Regions from separate parts of the Bradyrhizobium sp. SMVTL-02 genome, predicted to be linked through region 2. Evidence: predicted binding sites of a transcription regulator. Region 2 holds the regulator's gene; each other region holds the start of a gene.
The links. Region 2 encodes PhoB, which activates phosphate uptake and scavenging genes when phosphate is short. Its sites were predicted from a motif close to TGTCATNNANCTGTCAT; they were not measured.
Positions count from the first base shown of each region.

Region 1 (5,765 bases), 190 kb from region 2:
CTGATCGACCGGCGTCATCCGCGCGCGCTGGCACGAATTCCGCCAACGCAATTGGCGCTCTGGTCGTTTGCCGTCGCCATTGCTCACGGCGCCGCCCTGATGCTCGTGCCGATCTATCTCGGGCTCTGCCAGGCTTTCGATCTCGATGCGGGCCATGAGGCCGCGGGCACGCTGATGAAGGCAAATCTCGGGATGGCGGTGCTGGTGTCCCTGGTGCACGTGACCGCCATGGTCGGTGCCGGCGGATGTCTGGCGTGGCTGGTCTACCGCTATCTGGGATTGAAGTTCGTCTCGCGGAGCTGGTTCAACCTGGATGCAGTCTGGGCGGCCAGCCTGGTTCTGGTCGGCGCCGTGGCGCTCCTGTTCAATCTTGCGAGCTGGCGCTGATGTCTACCGCGCCAGAGCCCACTCGCCGACGATGCGAAAGCGCGCCTTGGCGCCATCCTGCCTGAACAGCGTGATGCGATTGATCTCAAGCGCATCGAGCCTCAGCGCCGCAAACCGGTCCCGCAGCATCGCCAGGATCGGCCCGCGCCGCTCCGCATCCAGCCGCCCCGTCAGCGTCATGTGGAAGCGGAATTCTTCCATCACGTAAGGATAGCCCCAGCGAGCGAGATATTCGCGCTGCCGCTCGCTGAGCTTTTCGGGCTTGCGCCGCGCGCGTTCTTCCGCCGTCAGCGGCGCACGGTAGGCGTCGAAATTGCGGACGCAATCGGCGGCGAGCTCTTGGAGCGCTTCGACCGGCTCGGTCGGAATCACGGCGATGAACCCGCTGATGGCATCGACGACGGGGCGGATCACCGGAACGGGCCGCGCCTTGCCCGCGAAGGCGGCGCAGGCGGCCATCAGCCCGGCCTCGGTCTTGCCCGACGCCAGCGCCATCGGCGCCTTCAGCGTGGCGTGAAAGCCGTATTTGCGGGGATCGGCGCTGACGTCCCGCCAGTCCGGTACGACATGCAGTGCTTGCTGCGGAAACGGCAGCTCGTCACCGGTGTGGGCGTCGTAGCCGAGCAATTCGGCGCCGAACCGGGAGAGGGCGCTGTCGGCGCCTGCGGCAAAATAGATCGCGTAGCGGGGAAAACCTGTCATCACCTCAGCATAACCAATTTAGGCCGCGACGATAGCCTCGCGCGGCGCAGCGCTGAGCAGCCGCGTCGCATCGGTGAGATGCACGAGCTTTCCACCCGATATCACCGCGATGATCCGCGGCCGTAGCGGCACGCTGTCGTCGACGAGCAGAATATCGGCGCGGCGTCCCTCCGCGATCTCGCCGCGATCGGCGAGGCCGGTCGCGCGTGCGGGGCCGGCCGAGACCAGATCCCAGGCCTGCGTCAGCGGCAGCACGCGATCGGCGGCGAGGCGGAAGGCTGCGAGCAGCTGCGCGGGATAGTAATAGTCGGACGCCAGCACCGAGCAGAGCCCCTTGGCGATCATGTCGGATGCCTTGGTCCAGCCGGTGTGGCTGCCGCCGCGGACGACGTTCGGCGCGCCGTAGACGATGGCATCGCCATGGCTTGCCGCTGCGCGCGCCGTCTCTTCGTTGATCGGGAATTCCGCGATGTCGGCGCCCAGCTCGCGAAACTCCCGGCGCATCGCCGGGCTCGCATCGTCATGCGAGAGCATGCGCACCTCCGCTCCCCGGGCTGCGGCGGCGAGCCTCGATACCGAAGCCGGCACCTCGGCGGCGCGTGTGACCACGCGCTCGACCAGCCGGTCGAACGCCTCGCTCGACAGCCCCGTGCGCTCAACCATGCGGTTGCGCTTGCGCGGCTTGGCCAAGTCGGCCACGGTGCCGTCCATGTGGTCGTTGAAGGCGAACAGGTCGACGCGACCCTCTATGAGCCACTGACTGATCTCTGCCTCCGCGTCGAGATTGTAGGTCTCGTGGCGCAGATGGAAGCGGGTGTCGGCCGCGAATTGCGGACGCTGCCGCTCGATCGCCTCCATCAGTCCGCGCGCGTTGTCGGCGCTGCGCAGGCCCGGCTCCCACGAGCAGGTCGTGGCGTGGAACACGGTGGTGATGCCGTTGCTGATCGCCTGGCGGTCGCTGTCGGCGAGCGCGACGTCGATCGGGAAATCGACCCCGGCACGCGGCATCATCTGCCGCTCGAAGGCATCGCCGTGCAGATCGACGATGCCAGGCAGCACCAGCAGGTTGCGCGCATCGATCCCGAGCCGCGTCCGGCCGCGCGAGCCGTCGATCTCCGCGATATCAGTTCCGGACACGCTCAGAGAGGCTTCGACGATCTCGGTGCCGATCAGGGCCCGGCCGCCTTCAAGGAAAATGTCTGTCACGCGATTGCGCTTTTCTTGCTGCTGCGAGGGGAGTTTGCTCGTGCTTCATACGCGGCGAGGAAATCTTCAATGCCGAGCTTGCGGAAATGGGGCAGGGCTTCACGCAACTTGTCGTGATCCCAGTCCCACCAGGCGAGCCTTGCGAGCCGGTCGGCGATCTCTTCCGAGAACCGCCGCGCGCCGAGCCGGGTCTCGTACAACTTGGCGGAAGCATCGATGGTCGGTCGGACTGAAAGCACCTTGCCGACCATGTTGCGTCCGAACGTTCGAGGGTAGGCAATCCTCTTCGAGGGACTTGATGACAATATCATGACGCAGCGATGACAGGGGATGAGGTGTGCAGGATCGCCGCATCGCAATGCGCGTGTCACACGAGTGTCAAGCGCCGGCGTTAGCGGTGGCTTCCAGCTACTCTGGAGCCCCTGCATGCTGGTGGTTGAAGGTCTGACGTGCCGCTTTGGCGCAAAAGCCGCGGTGGACGACGCTTCGTTTCAAATCTCCCCCGGCGGTTTCGTCGGTGTGATCGGACGATCCGGTGCCGGCAAGTCGACGCTGCTCCGGACCATCAACCGCCTGGTGACGCCGACGCAAGGGCGCATCCTGTTCGACGGCACCGACGTCACCGCGCTGCGCGGCAGCGAGCTGCGGCAATGGCGCGCCCGCGCGGCGATGATCTTCCAGCAGTTCAACCTGGTCGGTCGGCTCGACGTCCTCACCAACGTCCTGATGGGGCGTCTCGCCACCATGCCCGCCTGGCGCTCGCTGTCGCAGATCTGGCCTGAGCAGGACAAGGCGCTGGCGATGTCGGCGCTCGAACAATTCGACATTGCTTCGCTGGCGGCCCAGCGCGCCGATCAGCTCTCCGGAGGTCAACAGCAGCGCGTCGCCATCGCGCGCGCGCTGGTGCAGCAGCCCGACATCATCCTCGCCGACGAGCCGATCGCCTCGCTCGATCCGCGCAACACCAAGATCGTGATGGATGCGCTTTTGCGCATCAACAAGCACTTCGGCATCACCGTGCTCTGCAACCTGCATTCGCTCGATCTCGCCCGCACCTATTGTGACCGCCTGATCGGCATGGCCGCCGGCCGCGTGGTGTTCCACGGCGCGCCGTCCGCGCTGACTGATCATGTCGCGCGTGAGCTCTACGATCTCGAAGCCGCCGACGTCATGGGTGGCATGCCGGTCCCGACGCCCGAGGGCGTGCCGGCGCTGGGAACCGCCGCGGCGGCCTGAGCCGCGTCGCACCTGTTCAGTTGCCAGTTTTGAGTCAACCGACCCCAACCGATGAAGAGGGTATCATGATCACTCGCAGATTAATCCTTGCCGGCGCCGCCGCGCTTGCCTTCACCGCTTCTGCCTCCGCCCAGGACTGGAAAGCAAAATATCCCGAGCTGACCTTCGCGGTCATTCCGGCGGAAAACGCCTCGGGCGTGACCGAGCGCTGGGCGCCGTTCATGAACTATCTCTCCAAGGAGCTGGGCGTGAAGGTCACGCTGCGCATCGCCAACGACTACGCCGCCGTCATCGAGGGCCAGCGCGCCGGTAACATTCATATCGCCAGCTACGGCTCGGCGTCGTTCGCGCGCGCCCGCCTGACCGGCGTCAAGACCGACGCCTTCGCCAACGACATCAACGCCGACGGCTCGACCGGCTATTACTCGGTGTTTTTCGTCAAGGCGAACAGCCCCTACAAGAGCATCGACCAGCTCAAGGGCAAGAACCTCGGCCTGGTCGACCCGAACTCGACCTCCGGCAACAACGTGCCGCGCTTCGAGCTCGACAAGATGGGCATCGCGGACGCCGACAGCTATTTCGGCAAGGTCGTCTTCACCGGCAGCCATGAGAACGCGATGCTGGCGCTGGCGCAGGGCACGGTCGATGTTGCCGCCAACCAGTGGACCAGCGACGACGATTCGACGCTGGCGCAGATGCTGACCAAGGGCATGCTGAAGAACGCCGACGGCTCGCCGATGAAGAAGGACGATTTCCGCATCATCCACAAGTCGGCGCCCATCATCAACGGCCCCTACGCCTACAACTCCGACCTCCCGGAGGAGGCCAAGGCGGCGATCGCGAAGGCGTTCTTCGACGCGCCGGCCAAGGACAAGGCGGCCTTCGACCGCCTCCAGGATGGCCAGAAGAAGGGTTTTCATCCCGCCACCACCAAGGATTGGGACGGCACGATCGAGCTGATCAAGTTCGTCGATGCGCTGCGTAAGAAGAAGGCGTCCTGAGCTTTCGGGACGAGCCACTTGAGCCGGGTCGATGGACCCGGCTCTTTCTCTTTGTGAACGACCACGCGCAATGACCCAATGACCGTAGCGGTTTCCATCCTTCCCGAGCAGCAGCTTGCCGCGCTGAATGCCGCCTATCGCCAGGCGGTCTCGCGCCGGCGGCTTCGTCTGCTGTTGGGCGCTGCGGTCTTTGCCGCAGCGCTGGTTCTCGCCGCGATCGGCGCCGAAGTGAATTTGCGCACGCTGTTCACCTATTTCGGCAACTTCGTCAGCTATTTCGACCGCATCCTCACGCTCGACAGCGGCCAACGGGTCTGGACCGATCTCGGCGAATGGCTGTGGGGCTGGCGCAAATGGCTGAAGATGCTGGGTGAGACGCTGCTGATCTCCTATGTCGGCACGCTGATCGGCGCGACCTTCGCCTTCGCCCTCAACTTCTTCGCGGCTGAAAACACCTCGCCCGCGTCCTGGCTCCGCTTCACGGTGCGGCGCCTGCTCGAATTTGCCCGCACCGTCCCCGGAATCGTCTTCGCGCTGGTCTTCGTGATTGCCTTCGGCCTGGGGCCAATGGCGGGCGTGCTGGCGATTGCAATCCACTCCACGGGCGCCCTGGGAAAACTGTTCTCGGAGATCGTCGAGAATGCCGACATGAAGCCGGTCGAAGGCATCCGCTCGACCGGTGCGAGCTGGCTCTCCTGCATGCGCTTTGCGATTCTGCCGCAGGTGACCGCGGGTTATGCCAGCTATGCGCTGCTGCGCTTCGAGATCAATGTCCGCGAAGCCTCAGTCATGGGCTTTGTTGGTGCCGGCGGCATCGGCCAGGAGCTCGTCGTCGCGATCCGCAAGTTCTACTATTCGGACGTCAGTGCCATCCTGCTCACCATCATCATCACCGTCTTCATCATCGACATCACCACCGGCTGGCTGCGCGGCCGCCTGTTCGGCAAGGAGGCGCGGACGTGACGCCGCAGGAGGTTGATACGCGCGAGATTCGCGCGCGTTATCCCGACGTGTTCGAAAGGCCGGCATCGGCGCGGCTCGCAACACCTGCGATGATCGTTGCGGCATTCGCGATCCTCACTTACGGCCTCGTCGATCTCGATTTCTCGCCGTCGCGTTTCTTCACCGGCCTCAGCCAGCTCGGCTGGATCAGCCTGATGATGATCCCGCCGGATCCCGGCTCCTCGCTGCCGGTCTATCTGAAGGCGCTGGGTGAGACGCTCTCGATCGCGC
Region 1 covers NZ_CP182469.1:7,638,983-7,644,747, reverse strand. The annotation lists gene ACNJYB_RS36705 (hypothetical protein) at 1-387, shown strand, start outside; gene ACNJYB_RS36700 (DUF1045 domain-containing protein) at 391-1,089, opposite strand; gene ACNJYB_RS36695 (alpha-D-ribose 1-methylphosphonate 5-triphosphate diphosphatase) at 1,108-2,295, opposite strand; gene ACNJYB_RS36690 (hypothetical protein) at 2,292-2,546, opposite strand; gene phnC (phosphonate ABC transporter ATP-binding protein) at 2,722-3,531, shown strand; gene phnD (phosphonate ABC transporter substrate-binding protein) at 3,597-4,532, shown strand; gene phnE (phosphonate ABC transporter, permease protein PhnE) at 4,611-5,495, shown strand; gene phnE (phosphonate ABC transporter, permease protein PhnE) at 5,492-5,765, shown strand, end outside.
Region 1: a site for PhoB is predicted at 2,594-2,610, ahead of phnC (phosphonate ABC transporter ATP-binding protein). Genes of this name have one in related genera too.

Region 2 (5,765 bases):
CTGGGCCGCGCGCTCGGCGAGACCATGGCGGTGACCTTCATCATCGGCAACTCGTTCCGGATCTCCTCGTCGATCTTCGCGCCCGGCACGACGATCTCGGCGGCGATCGCGTCCGAATTCGCCGAGAGCGACGGCCTGCACCAGTCCGGCCTGATACTGCTCGGCCTGCTCCTGTTCGTGCTGACGTTCTTCGTGCTCGCGGCCGCTCGGCTGATGCTGCTGCGTCTGGAAAAGAAGGCGGGGAAGTGAAATGAACCCGATCTACGCCCGCCGCCGCCGCAAGGACATCGTGATCCGCGGGCTCTGCATTGCCGCCGCCGCCTTCGGCGTCACCTGGCTTGCGCTGATCCTGATCACGCTGCTCTACAACGGTATTGCCGGTCTGAACCTGCAGATCTTCGTCGCGGACACACCGCCTCCGGGCTCGACCGAAGGCGGCCTGCGCAACGCCATCGTCGGCTCGATCATCATGACCGTGCTCGGCGTCGGCATCGGCGCGCCGCTGGGCCTGTTCGCCGGCACCTATCTCGCCGAGTACGGCCGCAACGACAAGCTGACCTCGGTGATCCGCTTCATCAACGACATCCTGCTCTCGGCGCCCTCGATCATCATCGGCCTGTTCATCTACGGTGCGGTGGTGGTGCCGATGCGCGGCTTCTCGGCGATTGCGGGCGCGCTCGCGCTCGCCGTGATCGTCATCCCGGTGGTGGTGCGCACGACCGAGGACATGCTGCTCCTGGTGCCGAACGCGCTGCGCGAGGCGGCAAGTGCGCTCGGCCTGCCGCGCTCGCTGGTGATCAAGCGCATCGCCTATCGTGCGGCCCGCTCGGGTCTCATCACCGGCGTGCTGCTCGCCACCGCCCGCGTCGCCGGCGAGACCGCGCCGCTGCTCTTCACCGCGCTGTCGAACCAGTTCTTCAGCCTCAGCCTGAACAAGACGATGGCGAACCTGCCGGTCACCATCAACAACTTCGTGCAGAGCCCCTACGCCTACTGGAAGCAGCTCGCCTGGAGCGGCGCGCTGCTGATCACGCTCACCGTGCTTGCCCTGAACATTGGCGCGCGCATCCTCGGCGCCGAGAGGACTGCAAAATGACCGATCTTTCCGTATCCGTGAGTTCCAACGCGCATCTGGCCTCGCAGCCGATGCCGGAAGCGCCCGCCAAGGTGACGGTGCGCAACCTCAACTTCTATTACGGCGACCACCACGCGCTGAAGAACATCAATTTGACGCTCGGCACCAACCGCGTCACGGCGTTCATCGGCCCGTCGGGCTGCGGCAAGTCGACCCTGCTGCGCATCTTCAACCGGATGTACGACCTCTATCCAGGCCAGCGCGCCACCGGTCAGCTGATGCTCGACCAGACCAACATCCTCGATCCCAAGCTGGACCTGAACCTGCTGCGCGCCCGGGTGGGCATGGTGTTCCAGAAGCCGACGCCGTTCCCGATGACGATCTACGAGAACATCGCCTTCGGCATCCGCCTCTATGAGAAGATCTCGAAGTCCGAGATGGACGACCGGGTCGAGAAGGCGCTGCGCGGCGGCGCGCTGTGGAACGAGGTCAAGGACAAGCTCAACGCCTCGGGCCTGTCGCTCTCCGGCGGCCAGCAGCAGCGCCTCTGCATCGCCCGCACCGTCGCGGTCCGCCCTGAAGTGATTTTGTTCGACGAGCCCTGCTCGGCGCTCGACCCGATCTCGACCGCCAAGGTCGAGGAGCTGATCCAGGAATTGTCCGAGAACTACACGATCGCGATCGTTACCCACAACATGCAGCAGGCGGCGCGCGTCTCCGACAAGACCGCCTTCATGTATCTCGGCGAGCTGATCGAGTTCGACGACACCAGCAAGATCTTCACGTCGCCGAGCGATCGGCGCACGCAGGATTACATCACCGGCCGGTTCGGCTGAGGAGACGGGACATGGGTTCTGAACATACCGCAAAGGCCTTCGACACCGACCTCCAGGAGCTCACTCGGCTCGTCGCCGAGATGGGCGGTATCGCCGAGCGCATGATCGTCGATTCCGTCGACGCGCTGATCCGCCGCGACGTCGCGCTCGGCCAGCGCGTCGTCACCACCGATGCCGAGCTCGACGCGCTGCAGAAGAAGATCGAGGAGCGCGCCGTGCTCACGATCGCCCGCCGCCAGCCGATGGCGGTGGACCTGCGCGAGATCGTCGGCGCCATGCGCGTTGCGACCGACCTCGAGCGCATCGGCGACCTCGCCAAGAACATGGGCAAGCGCGTCGCCGCGCTCGATGCCGACTTCCATCCGCTCAAACTGTTCCGCGGCCTGGAGCACATGACCGACCTCGTGCAGCAGCAGGTCAAGTCGGTGCTGGACGCCTATGCCGCGCACGATCTGCCGGCGGCGATGGCGGTGTGGAAGGGCGACGAGGAAGTCGACGCCATCTGCACCTCGCTGTTCCGCGAACTCCTCACCTACATGATGGAGGATCCGCGCAACATCTCGTTCTGCATCCATCTGATGTTCTGTGCCAAGAACATCGAGCGGATCGGCGACCACGCCACCAACATCGCCGAGACCGTGTTCTACATGATCGAGGGTCAGGCCATCACCGACAAGCGGCCGAAGGGCGACATGACGACCTTCGCCACGACGGTCCCGAATACCTGAAGACTCAAGGAGCGACGAGCCGATGGGCGCACGCATCATGGTGGTTGAGGACGAGGAAGCTCTCACCGAGCTTCTCCGCTACAACCTCGAAGGCGACGGCTATGACGTCGAGACGGTGATGCGCGGCGACGATGCCGACACCCGCCTCAAGGAGCACATCCCCGACCTGATCGTGCTCGACTGGATGCTGCCGGGGCTCTCCGGCATCGAGCTGTGCCGGAGGCTGCGCACCCGTCCCGAGACCAAGCAGCTACCGATCATCATGCTCACCGCGCGTGGCGAGGAGAGCGAGCGGGTGCGGGGGCTTGCGACCGGCGCCGACGACTACATCGTCAAGCCGTTCTCGGTGCCCGAGCTGCTGGCGCGGGTGAAGGGCCTGTTGCGGCGCGCCAGCCCCGAGCGGCTCGCCACCGTGCTCGCCTATGGCGACATCGAGCTCGACCGCGAGAAGCGCCGCGTCGCGCGCTCGGGCCGGCCGATCGATCTCGGTCCGACCGAGTATCGCCTGCTCGAGTTCTTCCTCGAGCATCCCGGTCGCGTGTTCTCGCGCGAGCAGCTGCTCGACAGTGTCTGGGGCCGCGACATCTACATCGACGAGCGCACCGTCGACGTCCATATCGGCCGCCTGCGCAAGCTGCTCAATCTCGGCCGCGAGCAGGACCCGATCCGCACCGTCCGCGGCGCCGGCTACGCGCTCGACGATCGCTTTGCGAAGGCCGAGCAGACCTGAGAGCGGCTTCGAGCAAGCCAAACAAAAAGCGCGCCACGTGGCGCGCTTGTTTATGTCTCGGTTGTCGTCCCGGCCTCACGTCGGGACGAGGTAGTTTAAAGCCGTGCTCAGCGCGTGCCGGGCTTTGCCGGCGCGCGACGGCGGTCGGCCGCGGGCTGATACGCGACGCGCGAATGCTGGGCGCAGTAGGGCAGGCCGGAGAGCGCCTTGCCGCCGCAGAAGAAGAAATCCGGGCTCGAGGGATCGCCGACCGGCCAGTGGCAGGTCGCCTCGTTCAACTCGAGCAGCGACAGCCGCTGGCTCATCGGCACCACGTTGTCGTAGGTCACAGGCTCTGCCTCGACCTCGACCTCGAAGGCCTGCGCCAGCGCGGTGTTGCCGCGCGCAATCGGGCGGCTGACCCGCATCATGTGCTGAGCCGGGCGCGCCTTGCGCGGCCGGGGAGCTGCCGATGAGGGGCTCTTGGCGCGGCCCGACAGGCCGAGCCTGTGCACCTTGCCGATCACGGCATTACGGGTCACGTTGCCGAGCTCGGCTGCGATCTGGCTGGCCGACAATCCGGCCTCCCAGAGCTTTTTCAGCTGCTCGACGCGATCGTCGGACCAGGTCAAAACCGTCATTGCACCCTTTCCCTCGCCGTGCGGCTGCCGTCCTGGCGCCTCGCGGCGAATGCCTAAGCCTCGAAAAACCCGTGCCGCCAGAATCCCTTAAGGCTCGCCGGGCATAACCAGAACGCCCGAACGTTTACGCCGGTACATGAGGACTTAGAGGATCAGAACTGCTGCACGAGATGTCGTATCTGACAAGCCAAACGCTACAATATGGCGTGACTCACGCGCAAGAGTCAGCCGACTCGCTTCCACATGTTCCGTGGCAAAAACCCCGCAAATCCGGCACCGCAAGACTACGGATTCAGCGTTTCCCGGGGCTTTCAGGCGGCATTGACACCCGTTCTACCCGGCATAAGATAGTGCCACGTGCCGCCCTTAAAAGGCGGCACGTTTCGTTTTCCGGGCCGGTTGATGGTGCGCTGCGTGAGCGCTTCAGGCCGTCCGCAACATCAAGTGATCGTCATGACTGACAGCGCCGCGCCGCATTTGCTCCCCGTTTTCGCCAGGGCCAACCTCGGTTTCGAGCGCGGCGAAGGCTGCTGGCTGATCGCGACCAATGGCGAGCGCTATCTCGATTTCACCTCGGGCGTCGCCGTCAACGCGCTCGGCCATGCCCATCCCGCGCTGGTCAAGGCGTTGCAGGAGCAGGCGACCAAGCTCTGGCACATGTCGAACCTGTTCCAGAGCCCGGACGGCGAGAAACTCGCGGCGCGTCTGTGCCAGGAAAGCTTCGCGGACTTCGTGTTCTTCTGCAATTCCGGCGCCGAAGCGCTGGAAGGCGTGATCAAGCTGGTCCGCCATCATCACTTCTCCAAGGGCCATGCGGAGCGCTACCGCATCATCACCTTCGAGGGCGCCTTCCACGGCCGCACGCTGGCGACGCTGGCTGCGACGGGATCTGCAAAATATCTTGAAGGGTTCGGCCCGCCGATGGACGGCTTCGACCAGGTCCCGCATGGTGACATCGAAGCCGTCAAGAAGGCGATCGGTCCGCAGACCGCCGGCATCCTGGTCGAGCCGATCCAGGGTGAGGGCGGTGTGCGATCGTCGACGCCCGCCTTCCTCAAGGCGCTGCGTCAGCTCTGCGACGAGAAGGGCCTGCTGCTCGCCTTCGACGAGGTGCAGACCGGCATGGGTCGCACCGGAGATCTGTTCGCGCATCGGCGCACCGGCGTCACACCTGACGTGATGTCGCTCGCCAAGGCGCTCGGCGGCGGCTTCCCGATCGGCGCGGTGCTGGCCACCGCGGAGGCGGCAGCCGGCATGGGGCCCGGCTCGCACGGCTCCACGTTCGGCGGCAATCCGCTGGCGATCGCGGCTGCCAATGCCGTGCTCGACATCATGCTCAAGCCCGGCTTCTTCGACCACGTGCAGAAGATGTCGCTGCTGCTCAAGCAGAAGCTCGCCTCCGTGATCGACCGTCACCCTGACGTCGTCAGCGAGGTGCGTGGCGAGGGCCTCTTGATCGGCATCAAGGCCGTGGTGCCCTCGGGCGATCTCGTTGCGGCCTTGCGCAATGAAAAGCTGCTCACGGTCGGCGCCGGCGACAATGTCGTGCGCTTCCTGCCGCCGTTGATCGTCACCGAGGCCGAGATCGAGGACAGCGTTGCGCGGCTGGAGCGCGCCTGCGCTGCGATCTCGTCCAGTCAGACCAAGCGGGCTGCAAGCTGATGAGCAAGTCGCCGAAGCACTTCCTGGACATCAACGAGCTGCCGTTGTCGGAGCTCAAGAGCATGCTCGACGCCTCCGCCGCCATGAAGGCGAAGCAGAAGGCGCAGCAGCCGG
Region 2 covers NZ_CP182469.1:7,825,791-7,831,555, reverse strand. The annotation lists gene pstC (phosphate ABC transporter permease subunit PstC) at 1-249, shown strand, start outside; gene pstA (phosphate ABC transporter permease PstA) at 251-1,096, shown strand; gene pstB (phosphate ABC transporter ATP-binding protein PstB) at 1,093-1,911, shown strand; gene phoU (phosphate signaling complex protein PhoU) at 1,923-2,639, shown strand; gene phoB (phosphate regulon transcriptional regulator PhoB) at 2,662-3,369, shown strand; gene ACNJYB_RS37540 (GcrA family cell cycle regulator) at 3,477-3,989, opposite strand; gene ACNJYB_RS37535 (aspartate aminotransferase family protein) at 4,443-5,651, shown strand; gene argF (ornithine carbamoyltransferase) at 5,651-5,765, shown strand, end outside.

Region 3 (5,765 bases), 4.1 Mb from region 2:
CCTTCATGCCGCGGCTGAGCTTGCCCGAGCAAAGGCGCGCAAACGCAATGCGGTCGCGGTGGTTCGGATCCATGTTGGCCTGGATCTTGAACACGAAGGCGCTCATGCGCGGATCGGTGGCCTCGACCTTGCGCTGGTCGCTCTCCTGCGCGCGCGGCTCGGGCGCAAACCTGCCGAGACCTTCCAGCAAATCGCCGACGCCGAAATTGCGCAGCGCGCTGCCGAAATAGACCGGCGTCAGATGGCCCTCGCGGAAGGCGCCGAGCTCGAACGGTTTCGAGGCCTCGGTGACGAGCTCGAGCTCGTCCTTTACTGCGCCGACATCGAGGTTGGCGTTGAGCTTGGCGAGCTCGGCGATCTCGATCTGCTGCGCCGCGCCGGTCTTGGCGCCGCCGCCTTCGAGCAGGCGCACGCCGCCATTGACGACGTCATAGGTGCCGAGGAAGTCGCGGCCGCGGCCGACCGGCCAGGTCATCGGCGTGGTGTCGAGCGCCAGCGTCTTCTCGATCTCGTCGAGCAGCTCGAACACGTCGCGGCTCTCGCGGTCCATCTTGTTGATGAAGGTGATGATCGGGATGTCGCGCAGACGGCACACCTCGAACAGCTTCCGGGTGCGCGCCTCGATGCCCTTGGCGGCGTCGATCACCATCACCGCGGAATCGACCGCCGTGAGCGTGCGATAGGTGTCTTCCGAAAAGTCCTCGTGGCCCGGCGTGTCCAGCAGGTTGAACACGAGACCCTCGAACTCGAAGGTCATGACCGAGGTCACGACCGAGATGCCGCGTTCGCGCTCGATCTTCATCCAGTCCGAACGCGTGTTGCGCCGCTCGCCCTTGGCCTTGACCTGGCCGGCGAGATTGATGGCGCCGCCGAACAGCAGCAGCTTCTCGGTCAGCGTGGTCTTGCCGGCGTCGGGATGGGAGATGATCGCAAAGGTCCGCCGCCGCGCCACCTCGGTGGCGAGCGGGGAACGGGCCGGCGATTCGGCTGCGGTGGTGGCGATGTCGGACATGGCGGGAGCGTTTGGCAGGGAAAATGGGCCTGATCAAGCCTCATTTGGTGATTGCAGAGCCCTCCGGCCAGCCCCATATCGGCCGCTGGGAGGGACGGCCCTCCTATCCCACCAGCATATCAGCCGCGGGGACGACCCTGCCGTGAATGGAGGGTCGTCATGGCCTGGAGCATCCTGTTCGTCGCCGGTCTTCTCGAGATCACCTGGGCGATCGGGCTGAAATACACCGAGGGTTTCAGCAGGCTTGTTCCCTCCGTCATCACGCTCGCGGCGATGGCCGGCAGCGTGATCCTGCTCGGAGTAGCACTCAAATCGCTGCCCGTCGGGACCGCCTATGCGGTCTGGACCGGGATCGGCGCGGTCGGCACCGCCACGCTCGGCATCGTCCTGTTCGGGGAGCCGGCGACGGCGTTCCGCCTCGCCAGCATCGGGCTGATCGTGGCCGGCATCGTCGGGTTGAAGCACGTCACCTGACGAAGATCCTGACCGCCCACCAGGTCAGCGCGGCCACGATGGCCGAGGCCGGGATCGTGATCACCCAGGCATAGACGATCGAGCTTGCGACGTTCCAGCGCACCGCCGAGACGCGCCGGGCCGCGCCGACGCCGACGATGGCGCCGGTGATGGTGTGGGTGGTCGAGACGGGAACCCCGAGGAAGGTCGCCATGAACAGGGTCGCAGCGCCCCCGGTCTCGGCGCAAAAACCTTGCATCGGCGTCAGCTTGGTGATGCGCAGGCCCATGGTGCGGACGATGCGCCAGCCGCCCATCAGCGTGCCCAGCGCCATCGCCGCCTGGCAGGACAGCACCACCCAGAACGGCACCGAGAACTCATTGCCGAGATGGCCCTGCGAGTACAGCAGCACGGCGATGATGCCCATCGTCTTCTGTGCATCGTTGCCGCCATGGCCGAGCGAGTAGAGCGAGGCGGAGGCGAATTGCAGGATGCGGAAGGCGCGGTCGACCGCGAACGGCGTCGAGCGCACCGACAGCCACGATACGATCGCGACCAGCATCATCGCGAGCAGGAAACCGACCAGCGGCGACAGCACGATCGCCAGCACCGTCTTCGACAGACCGCTCCACACCGCCGCCGAAATCCCCGCTTTGGCCATGCCGCCGCCGACGAGGCCGCCGATCAGCGCATGCGAGGACGAGGATGGGATGCCGAGCGCCCAGGTGACGATGTTCCAGACGATGGCACCGACGAGGGCTGCGAAGATCACCTGGGCGTCGACGATCGAGGGATCGATGATGCCGGTGCCGATGGTCTGGGCGACGTGCAGGCCGAACACCATGAAGGCAACGAAATTGAAGAACGCGGCCCAGAACACCGCGAATTGCGGCCGCAGCACGCGGGTCGAGACGATGGTCGCGATCGAATTGGCGGCGTCGTGCAGGCCGTTCAGGAAGTCGAACAGCAGCGCGACGGCGATCAATCCGACCAGGACGGGAACACCCAACGCAGCATCCACGGCAGCCCCGCCCTATACCTGCTCAATGACGATGCTGTTGATCTCGTTCGCGACGTCATCGAAGCGGTCGGCCACCTTCTCGAGGTGGTCGTAGATCTCGACGCCGACGATGAAGTCCATCGCGTTGCCGTCGCGATGCTTGAGGAACAGCTCCTTCAGCCCGATGTCGTGGAGATCGTCGACGCGGCCCTCGAGCTTGCCGAGTTCCTCCGTGATCGCAGTCAGCATGGCGACGTTCTTGCCGATCGACTGCATCAGCGGCAGCGCGCGGCCGACCAGATTGGCGCATTCGATCAGAAGCGCGCCGATCTCCCGCATCGGCGGCTCGAAGGTGCGGACCTCGAACAGCATCACGGCCTTGGCCGTCTGCTGCATCTGGTCGATGGCATCGTCCAGCGAGGTGATGAGGTTCTTGATGTCGCCCCGATCGAACGGGGTGATGAAGGTGCGGCGCACCGCCGTCAACACCTCGCGGGTGATGTTGTCGGCATCGTTCTCGAACTGGTTGACGCGCTGGCAATAGACCGGCGTCTCCTCACCCCCGTTGAGCACGCCCTGGAGCGCGATCGCGCCCTGGATCACCGTCTGGGCATGGCGGTCGAACAGGTCGAAGAACCGTTCTTCCTTGGGCAGGAACGCGCGAAACCATCGCATCATGGGGCAGGCTACCGGTTGGATAATGGCCGGGCCCGGATGGGCCGTCATGAAACTGTCATAGACCATTTTCGGTCCGCGCGCGTGCTACCTCGCGCCCGCGGAGCCGGATCATCCACCGCTTTCAGCCGATGGCTAACTTTTCGTCGAATCAACGACTTAGAGCGAACGCCTGAAGTAATGGGCGATTTCACCGATGACGCCGCGGCGGAAGGTGAGCACGCAGATCACGAAGATCGAGCCCTGGATCACCGTCACCCACTGGCCGAAGCTCGCCAGATATTGCTGCATGGCGATGATCACGAAGGCGCCGACCACGGGGCCGAAGATGGTGCCGAGACCGCCGACCAGCGTCATCAGCACGACTTCGCCCGACATCGACCAATGCACGTCGGTGAGCGAGGCGTTCTGGGCCACGAACACCTTCAGCGCTCCCGCGAAGCCCGCCAGCGTGCCGGACAGGACGAAGGCCAGGAACTTGTACTGGTCGGTGCGGTAGCCCAGCGAGATGGCGCGCTGCTCGTTCTCGCGGATCGCCTTCAGGACCTCACCGAACGGCGAATTGATGATGCGGAAGATCAGCAGGAAGCCGGCGAGGAAGCCGACCAGCACGACGTAATACAGAACCGTCGGGTTGGAGAGATCGAGCACCCCGAACATGCGTCCCTGCGGAATGCCCTGGATGCCGTCCTCGCCATGGGTGAACGGCGCCTGGAGGTAGATGAAATACAGCAGCTGCGACAGCGCCAGCGTGATCATCGAGAAATAGATGCCCTGGCGGCGGATCGAAACGTAGCCGGTCACGATCGAGAGCGCGAAAGCCGCGGCGACGCCGACGAGGATGCCGAGTTCCGGCGGCAGGCCCCACACCTTCAGGGCATGCGCGCTGCAATAGCCGGCGGTCCCTAAGAACATGGCGTGGCCGAACGACAACAGGCCACCATAGCCGATCAGAAGATTGAAGGCGCAGGCGAGCAACGCAAAGCACAGCGCCTGCATCACGAAGAACGGATAGACGCCGGTGAAGGGCACCGCCGCCAGCAGCAGCGCCATCACTGCGAATACGATCATCTCGTCGCGCACTGCGCGCGGGGTTGCCTGCAGCGTATCGTCCGTCAGGGTTGTCATGTCAGGCCGCCCTTCCCGTCAATCCCGTCGGCTTCACCAGCAGCACCAGCACCATCAGCACGAACACGACGGTGTTGGAGGCCTCGGGGTAGAAATACTTGGTCAGGCCCTCGATCACCCCCAGCGCGAAGCCGGTGATGATGGAGCCCATGATCGATCCCATGCCGCCGATCACGACCACGGCGAACACCACGATGATGAGGTCGGCGCCCATCAGCGGGCGCACCTGGTTGATCGGCGCCGAGAGCACGCCGGCGAGCGCGGCAAGGCCGACGCCGAGCCCGTAGGTCAGCGTGATCATGCGCGGCACGTTGATGCCGAAGGCGCGGACCAGCGTCGGGTTTTCGGTGGCGGCGCGCAGGTAAGCGCCGAGCTGCGTCTTCTCGATCAGGAACCAGGTGGCAAGACACACCACCAGCGAGAACACGACGACCCAGCCGCGATAGATCGGCAGGAACATGAAGCCGAGATTCATGCCGCCCTTGAGCTGGTCCGGAATGGCGTAAGGCAGGCCAGAGGAGCCGAAATAGTTCTGGAACACGCCTTGCACGATCAGCGCGATGCCGAAGGTCAAGAGCAGGCCATAGAGATGGTCGAGCCCGGTCAGCCATTGCAGCATGGTCCGCTCCAGGATCATGCCGAAGATGCCCACGATGATCGGGGCCAGCAGCAACGCCCACCAGTAATTGATACCGCCGAGGTTCAGCAGGAAATAGGCGACGAAAGCGCCCATCATATAGAGCGCGCCATGGGCGAAGTTGATGATGTTGAGCATGCCGAAGATCACGGCAAGCCCGAGACTGAGCAGCGCGTAGAACGAGCCGTTGATCAGTCCCACCAGTAGCTGAGCGTAAAGAGCCTGCATCGATCCCGCACCCGGTCCCTTCGGCGTTCCCTGAAAGTCGCCCGCAGGCTCCAAGGCCCGCGGGCGGTTATCCTACTTCTTGAGCAGCGCACACTTGCTTTCGGCCAGCGGCGTGAAGGCCTGATCGCCCGACACCGTTCCGACCAGCTTGTAGAAGTCCCACGGCCCCTTGGACTCCGAGGGCTTCTTCACCTCGAACAGATAGGCGTTGTGGATGGTGCGGCCGTTGGGCTGGATCTCGCCCTTGCCGAACAGATCGTCCTCGGTCGGCATCGACTTCATCTTCTCGACGACCTTGACGCCGTCATGAGGATTGCCGCCGAGGGCTTCCAGCGCCTTGAGATAGTGGCGCACGCCCGCATAGACGCCCGCCTGCACCATGGTCGGCGGCGCGTTGTTCTTCATCTTCCCGGAGAAGCGCTTGGAGAAGGCCCGGGTCTTGTCGTCCATGTCCCAGTAGAAGGTCTCGGTGAAGTTGAGGCCCTGCGCCGTCTCCAGACCGATCGCCTTGACGTCGGTGAGGAACAGCAGCAGCGCCGCGAGCTTCTGGCCGCCCTTGACGATGCCGAACTCGGCCGCCTGCTTGATCGTGTTGGTGGTATCGCCGCCGGCATTGGCGAGGCCGATGATCT
Region 3 covers NZ_CP182469.1:3,732,439-3,738,203, reverse strand. The annotation lists gene ACNJYB_RS17430 (peptide chain release factor 3) at 1-1,012, opposite strand, end outside; gene sugE (quaternary ammonium compound efflux SMR transporter SugE) at 1,172-1,486, shown strand; gene ACNJYB_RS17420 (inorganic phosphate transporter) at 1,479-2,486, opposite strand; gene ACNJYB_RS17415 (DUF47 domain-containing protein) at 2,499-3,143, opposite strand; gene ACNJYB_RS17410 (branched-chain amino acid ABC transporter permease) at 3,300-4,268, opposite strand; gene ACNJYB_RS17405 (branched-chain amino acid ABC transporter permease) at 4,270-5,133, opposite strand; gene ACNJYB_RS17400 (ABC transporter substrate-binding protein) at 5,206-5,765, opposite strand, start outside.
Region 3: a site for PhoB is predicted at 3,186-3,202, ahead of ACNJYB_RS17415 (DUF47 domain-containing protein). Genes of this name have one in related genera too.

Region 4 (5,765 bases), 2.4 Mb from region 2:
CGAGCAGCTTGCTGTTGATCGCAAAGGTCATCTCGCCCGGCATCAGGGCCATCAGCGCATCGCAGATGGTGCGGCCGGCCGGCGGATGCGGCTCGCGATGACCGGCGGTCAGCGAGATGCCGTGATCGTCGAATGCCTCGGGCTCGGCCACCACGATCTCCGCTTGCGGATAGCGCGCCTTCACGGCCGTCGCAACGCCCGCGATCAGGCCGCCACCAGAGGCCGGCGCCACCACGATGTCGGGGCTGAGGCCGAGCGTTGCCATGTCTTCCGCAATCTCGCGGCCGGCGGTGCCCTGCCCCGCGATCACAAAGGGATCGTCATAGGGTTTGACCAGCGTCGCGCCGCGCTTCTCGGCGATGCCGCGCGAGATCGCCTCGCGGTCGTCCTTGTCCCGATCGTAAAGCACGACCTCGGCGCCGTAGGATTTGGTGCGCTCGCGCTTCGACAGCGGCGCGTCCGCCGGCATCACGATGGTCGCCTGCATGTCGAGGATTTTTGCCGCAGCCGCCACACCCTGGGCGTGGTTGCCGGAGGAGAACGCGACGACGCCGCCGGCGCGCTTGTCCTGCGGGATCGAGAACACCTTGTTGAAGGCGCCGCGGAACTTGAAGGAGCCGGTGCGCTGGAGCATTTCCGGCTTCAAAAACACCTTGGCGCCGACGCGCTCGTTGAGCACGGGAAAGGACAACAGCGGGGTGCGGATGGCATAGGGCGCGATCACGCGCGCTGCGGCATCGATGTCGGCGGGGCCGACCGGAAGGAGCTGTTCGGTCATGGCCAACTGTATCGCGGCCATCGAGCCCGCGGCAAGACACCTCCGCGCGAGGGTTCTGGGTTCTCAAGCCACGAAGCGCGGCTGTTCCGCGCCGTTCCGGCCGGGTAGCACCGCCCCGACCGCCAGGATGCTGCTGATGAAGACCCGGGCCGAGGCCTCCCAGGTGTAGTGGGCGGCGAATTCGACGCAGTCCTGCCGGGACACCCCGAGCGCGGCGAAGCAGGCATTGCGCAGATCGTGATCGAGCGCGCCGACCGGCGCATCGCCGATGACATCGCGGGGGCCCTTCACCGGGAAGGCCGCGACCGGCAGGCCGCTGGCCAGCGCCTCCAGCAGGACCAGGCCGAACGTGTCGGTCTTGCTGGGGAACACGAACACGTCGGCTGCCGCATAGATATCGGCCAGTTCCTCGCCGTGCTTCTCACCGAGGAAGATCGCATCGGGATAGGCCTCTTCGAGCGCCGTGCGCGCCGGGCCGTCGCCGACGATCACCTTGGTGCCGGGCAGATCGAGGTCGAGGAACGCCTCGAGATTCTTCTCCACCGCGACGCGGCCGACCGACAGGAACACCGGACCCGGCAGACAGAGATCGACGGCGCGCGGATGGAACAGGCCGGTGTCGACGCCGCGCGGCCACAGCACGACATTGTCGAAGCCGCGCTCGCCGAGCTCACGCGCGAGCGCCGGCGTTGCCGCCATCACGGCGCTACTGGGCGCATGAAAACGGCGCAGCGCCCGCCAGATCAGCGAGCCCGGGACCGGCACGCGGGCGCGGACATATTCGGGAAAACGGGTGTGGAAGCTGGTCGTGAACGGCAGCTTGCGCTGCCGGCAGTAGCGGCGGACCATCAGGCCGATCGGCCCTTCGGTCGCGATGTGGATGCTGTCGGGCCGCGCCTCCTCGATCAGTCGCGCGATCCGCGCCGGACGCGGCATCGCGAGGCGCACGTCGCGATAGCTCGGCATTGCGAAGGTGCGGAACGATTGCGGCGTCAGGAACGTGAACTCGACGCCAAGACCTTGAAAGCCAAGCCCCTTGGCGCCATCAGCGAGCTTGGCCAGCGTCCGAACCACACCGTTGACTTGCGGGTGCCAGGCGTCGGTCGCGACCAGGATGCGCATCAAGTGGCCCTTGCTATGCAGCTCTTGCCGCGACCTGCGGGACCTGCGCCGGCTTCTGCAACTGGTCCGCCCAGGTGATGATTTCGAAATGGCCGTCGTCATGCTCGACCAGGGCGGTGCAGCTCTCGACCCAGTCGCCGCAGTTCATGTAGCGGATGCCGGCCTCGTCGCGGATCACGGCGTAGTGGATGTGGCCGCAGATCACGCCCTCCGCCTCGTGCCGCCGCGCTTCGGCGGCGAGCGCCTGCTCGAACGCGCCGATATAGTTGACGGCGTTCTTGACCTTCTGCTTGGCCCATTGCGACAGCGACCAATAGGGCACGCCGAACATGCGACGGAAGAAGTTGACGAAGCGATTCATCTGGATCGCGAAGTCGTAGGCCTTGTCGCCGAGATGGGCGAGCCAGCGCGCGTTCTGCACCACGAGGTCGAAGATGTCGCCGTGGATGACGAGATAGCGCTTGCCGTCCACGCCGGTGTGGACGGTGTTCTCGACCACGTCGATGCCGCCGAAATGCGTGCCGTAATAGTTGCGCAGGAACTCGTCGTGGTTGCCGGGGATGTAGATGACCTTGGCGCCTTTGCGCGCCTTGCGCAAAAGCTTCTGGACGAGGTCGTTATGCGATTGCGGCCAGTGCCAGCTCGATTTCAGCGCCCAGCCGTCGACGATGTCGCCGACGAGATAGATCGTGTCGGCATCATGGTAGCGCAGGAAGTCGAGCAGAAGGTCGGCCTGAGAACCGCGGGCTCCGAGATGAACGTCGGAGATGAACAACGTGCGAAAGCGCCGCTCCGGGCTCTCGTCACTGACATCGTAACTTCCCATGCGCCAGCCTGTAACAATGTCCCGTGACAGGGGGATGACCGATTGAACCCTTGAGGCACCTTCAAAATACGAATCACGCCTGCCTCGCCCTCCCCCGCGAATATCAGTCGCATGCGACAACCAGGCGACATGGCGCCGCCGGCGGTGCCCGCAAAACCACGGAACCGCATTGCCTTATTGGTTAACTGGAGAAGCAAATTGCGCCGCGCGAACGCGCACCGTCAGTAAAACTTGTGAAAATGATGGATCGGCCCGTGGCCATGGCCGACGCTGAAGCGGTCGGCGGCAGCGATCGCGGCGCTGATCCAGATCTTGGCGGTGCGCACGGCAAGCTCCAGATCCTCGCCCTTGGCCAGCCCCGCCGCGATCGCCGCTGACAGCGAGCAGCCGGTGCCGTGGGTGTTCCTGGTGACCACGCGGGGCGCGGCAAGCGTGGTCGTGCTCTCGGACGTGACGAGATAGTCGATGCTCTCGGCGCCCTCGCCGTGCCCGCCCTTGATCAGGACCGCACGGCAGCCGAGCGCCAGCAGCCGGCGGCCCTGGGCTTCGATCTCGGCCTCGCTCGCCGCAATGTGCTCACCGAGAAGGGCCGCGGCCTCAGGCAGGTTCGGCGTGATCATCGAGGCCAGTGGTATCAGTCTCGTGTGCAAGGCATCGACGGCTTCGGACGCCAGCAGGCGATCGCCCGAGGTCGCCACCATCACGGGATCGAGCACGATGTGGCGCGGCTGCCAGCGCGACAGCGCCGCCGCGATCGCATCGATGCTGTCGGCCTGGCCGACCATGCCGATCTTCACCGCGCCGATGTCGAGATCGGAGAACACCGCATCGATCTGTGCGGCGACGAACTCGGCCGGCACGGCGTGAATGCCGCTGACGCCGCGCGTGTTCTGCGCCGTCACCGCCGCGATCACGGAGGCACCGTAGACGCCGAGCGAAGCAAAGGTCTTCAGATCGGCCTGGATGCCGGCGCCGCCGCTGGAATCCGAGCCGGCGATGGTGAGCGCAACGGGCGTCGTCATCGCCGGATACGTTCGTTTGAGGAGGACAACGCCATGCCTTGTCCTAGCGCGCTCCCGACGTGCCAGCAAGCCGGGCCGGCGAATCAGGCGGAGAGCCCCCGCTTCCGTCCTGGAAGCGGCTCCGGCCGGGGCCGGCAAGTTCGCTTGCCAAGCCACCCCGGTTTTGGCCTATTAGCGCCAGATGCGCTTTCGGAGTGACTGCAATGGTTCCTTTTTTCGTCCAGATCAAATGCAAGCTCGGCCAGTCCTATACGGTCGCCAATGCGCTCGCCGAAGCCGAGATCGCCTCCGAGATCTACTCGACCGCCGGCCAATACGATCTGCTGGTGAAGTTCTACGTCGACAAGGACACCGACATCGGCCACTTCGTCAACGAGAAGGTGCAGGTGCTGCCGGGCATCCAGGACACCCTCACCATCATCACCTTCAAGGCGTTCGGCACGGGCTAGAGCATGATCCGGAAGAGTGCGGAGCGGTTTTCCGAAAAGATCATGCTCCAACAACAACCTAAAGCGCGATGACGATTCATCTCATCGCGCTTTAGAGCTCGCTGCTAGCCGCCCTCCTTCTTCTTGGGCGGTGTCGGACCCTGCACCGGTGGCAGCGACTTCAGATAAGCCGCCATTGCGGCGCGATCTTCCGCCGTCAGCTGCGCCAGGTTCTTGATCACCGGCCGCATCGCACCCGAGGCGCTGTCGCCCTCGGGCATGTCGCCGGTCTCGAGGAAATCGGCGATGTCCTTCTCGCTCCAGCTGCCGATGCCCTGCTGGGTGATGTTCGGCACCCAGCCCTCCCCGTCCGGATTGGGGCCGCCGGCGAAGCGCTGCGCCGTGACGATGCCGCCGAGCAGATTGCGCGGGCTGTGGCATTCGGCGCAATGGCCGAAGCCGGTCACGAGATAGGCACCGCGATTCCATTGCGGAGGGCGCGCAGCGTCCGCGACGAACGGCCCGGTGTCCATGAACAGCAGTTTCCAGATGCCGACATTGCGGCGGATGTTGAACGGAAACGGCAGCGCGTGGTCGCGCACTCTGCCCGTTACCGGCGGCAGCGTCTTCAGATAGGCGAAGAGGTCGCGGACGTCATCTATTCTTGCCAGATGATAGGACGTGTACGGAAATGCCGGGAAGTAGTGCGTGCCCTCGGGCGAGATGCCGCGCATCACGGCGTTGACGAAATCAGCCTCGCTCCATCGGCCGATCCCGTCGGTCGGATCGGGGGAAATATTGGGGACGTAGAACGTCCCGAAAGGCGAGCCGAGCGCCAGCCCGCCGCCGAGTCGCAGGCGATCGGGCTGGTTGGGCACCGCATGACACGACGAGCAGCCGCCGGCATTGAAAAGCTCCTGCCCGTTGGCGAGATCGGGCTTTCGTGTCGGTGCCGGAACGGCCAGCGCGGCCGGGGCGGACAACCACCAATAGAGGCCGGACGCCGCGACGGCGGCGATCAGGGCGGCAAGTAGTGCTCGTCGCAGCATTCAATCATTCCATCGTCAGCGCGAACTTAAGGGTCATGCTGGGCCCGATCCAGCCACGAATATTTTAGGTGGTCCGGCTGTAATGCGGGAATAAACTGAATGACGTACTGTTTGGAGATTGACAGCAATCAGGCGTCAACAGGGAGAGACTCATGACCAAAGCCCTTTTTGCCACACTGGCACTCGGAGCTGCCGTTGCCTTCGCCGCCCCGGCCAGCGCGGAGAAACTGAAGGCGACGCTGGACGGCAAATCCGAAGTGCCCGCCACCACCAGCAGCGCCACCGGAACGGCCGAGCTCGACTATGACGCCGCCAGCAAGAAGCTTTCGTGGACGGTCAGCTATTCCGGGCTGTCCGGTCCTGCCACCGCCGCTCACTTCCACGGCCCGGCCGAGGCCGGCAAGAACGCCGGCGTCGCGGTCCCGATCGCGAATGCGGGCTCGAGCCCGGTCAAGGGTGAAGCGACGCTCACCGAAGCGCAGGCCGCCGACCTGCTCGGCGGCAAGTACTACATCAACATCCACACCGCGGCGAACCCGG
Region 4 covers NZ_CP182469.1:5,445,617-5,451,381, forward strand. The annotation lists gene ACNJYB_RS26020 (threonine/serine dehydratase) at 1-778, opposite strand, end outside; gene ACNJYB_RS26025 (glycosyltransferase family 4 protein) at 842-1,900, opposite strand; gene ACNJYB_RS26030 (UDP-2,3-diacylglucosamine diphosphatase) at 1,914-2,726, opposite strand; gene thiD (bifunctional hydroxymethylpyrimidine kinase/phosphomethylpyrimidine kinase) at 2,948-3,748, opposite strand; gene ACNJYB_RS26040 (Lrp/AsnC ligand binding domain-containing protein) at 3,952-4,197, shown strand; gene ACNJYB_RS26045 (c-type cytochrome) at 4,302-5,225, opposite strand; gene ACNJYB_RS26050 (CHRD domain-containing protein) at 5,378-5,765, shown strand, end outside.
Region 4: a site for PhoB is predicted at 2,750-2,766, ahead of ACNJYB_RS26030 (UDP-2,3-diacylglucosamine diphosphatase). Genes of this name have one in related genera too.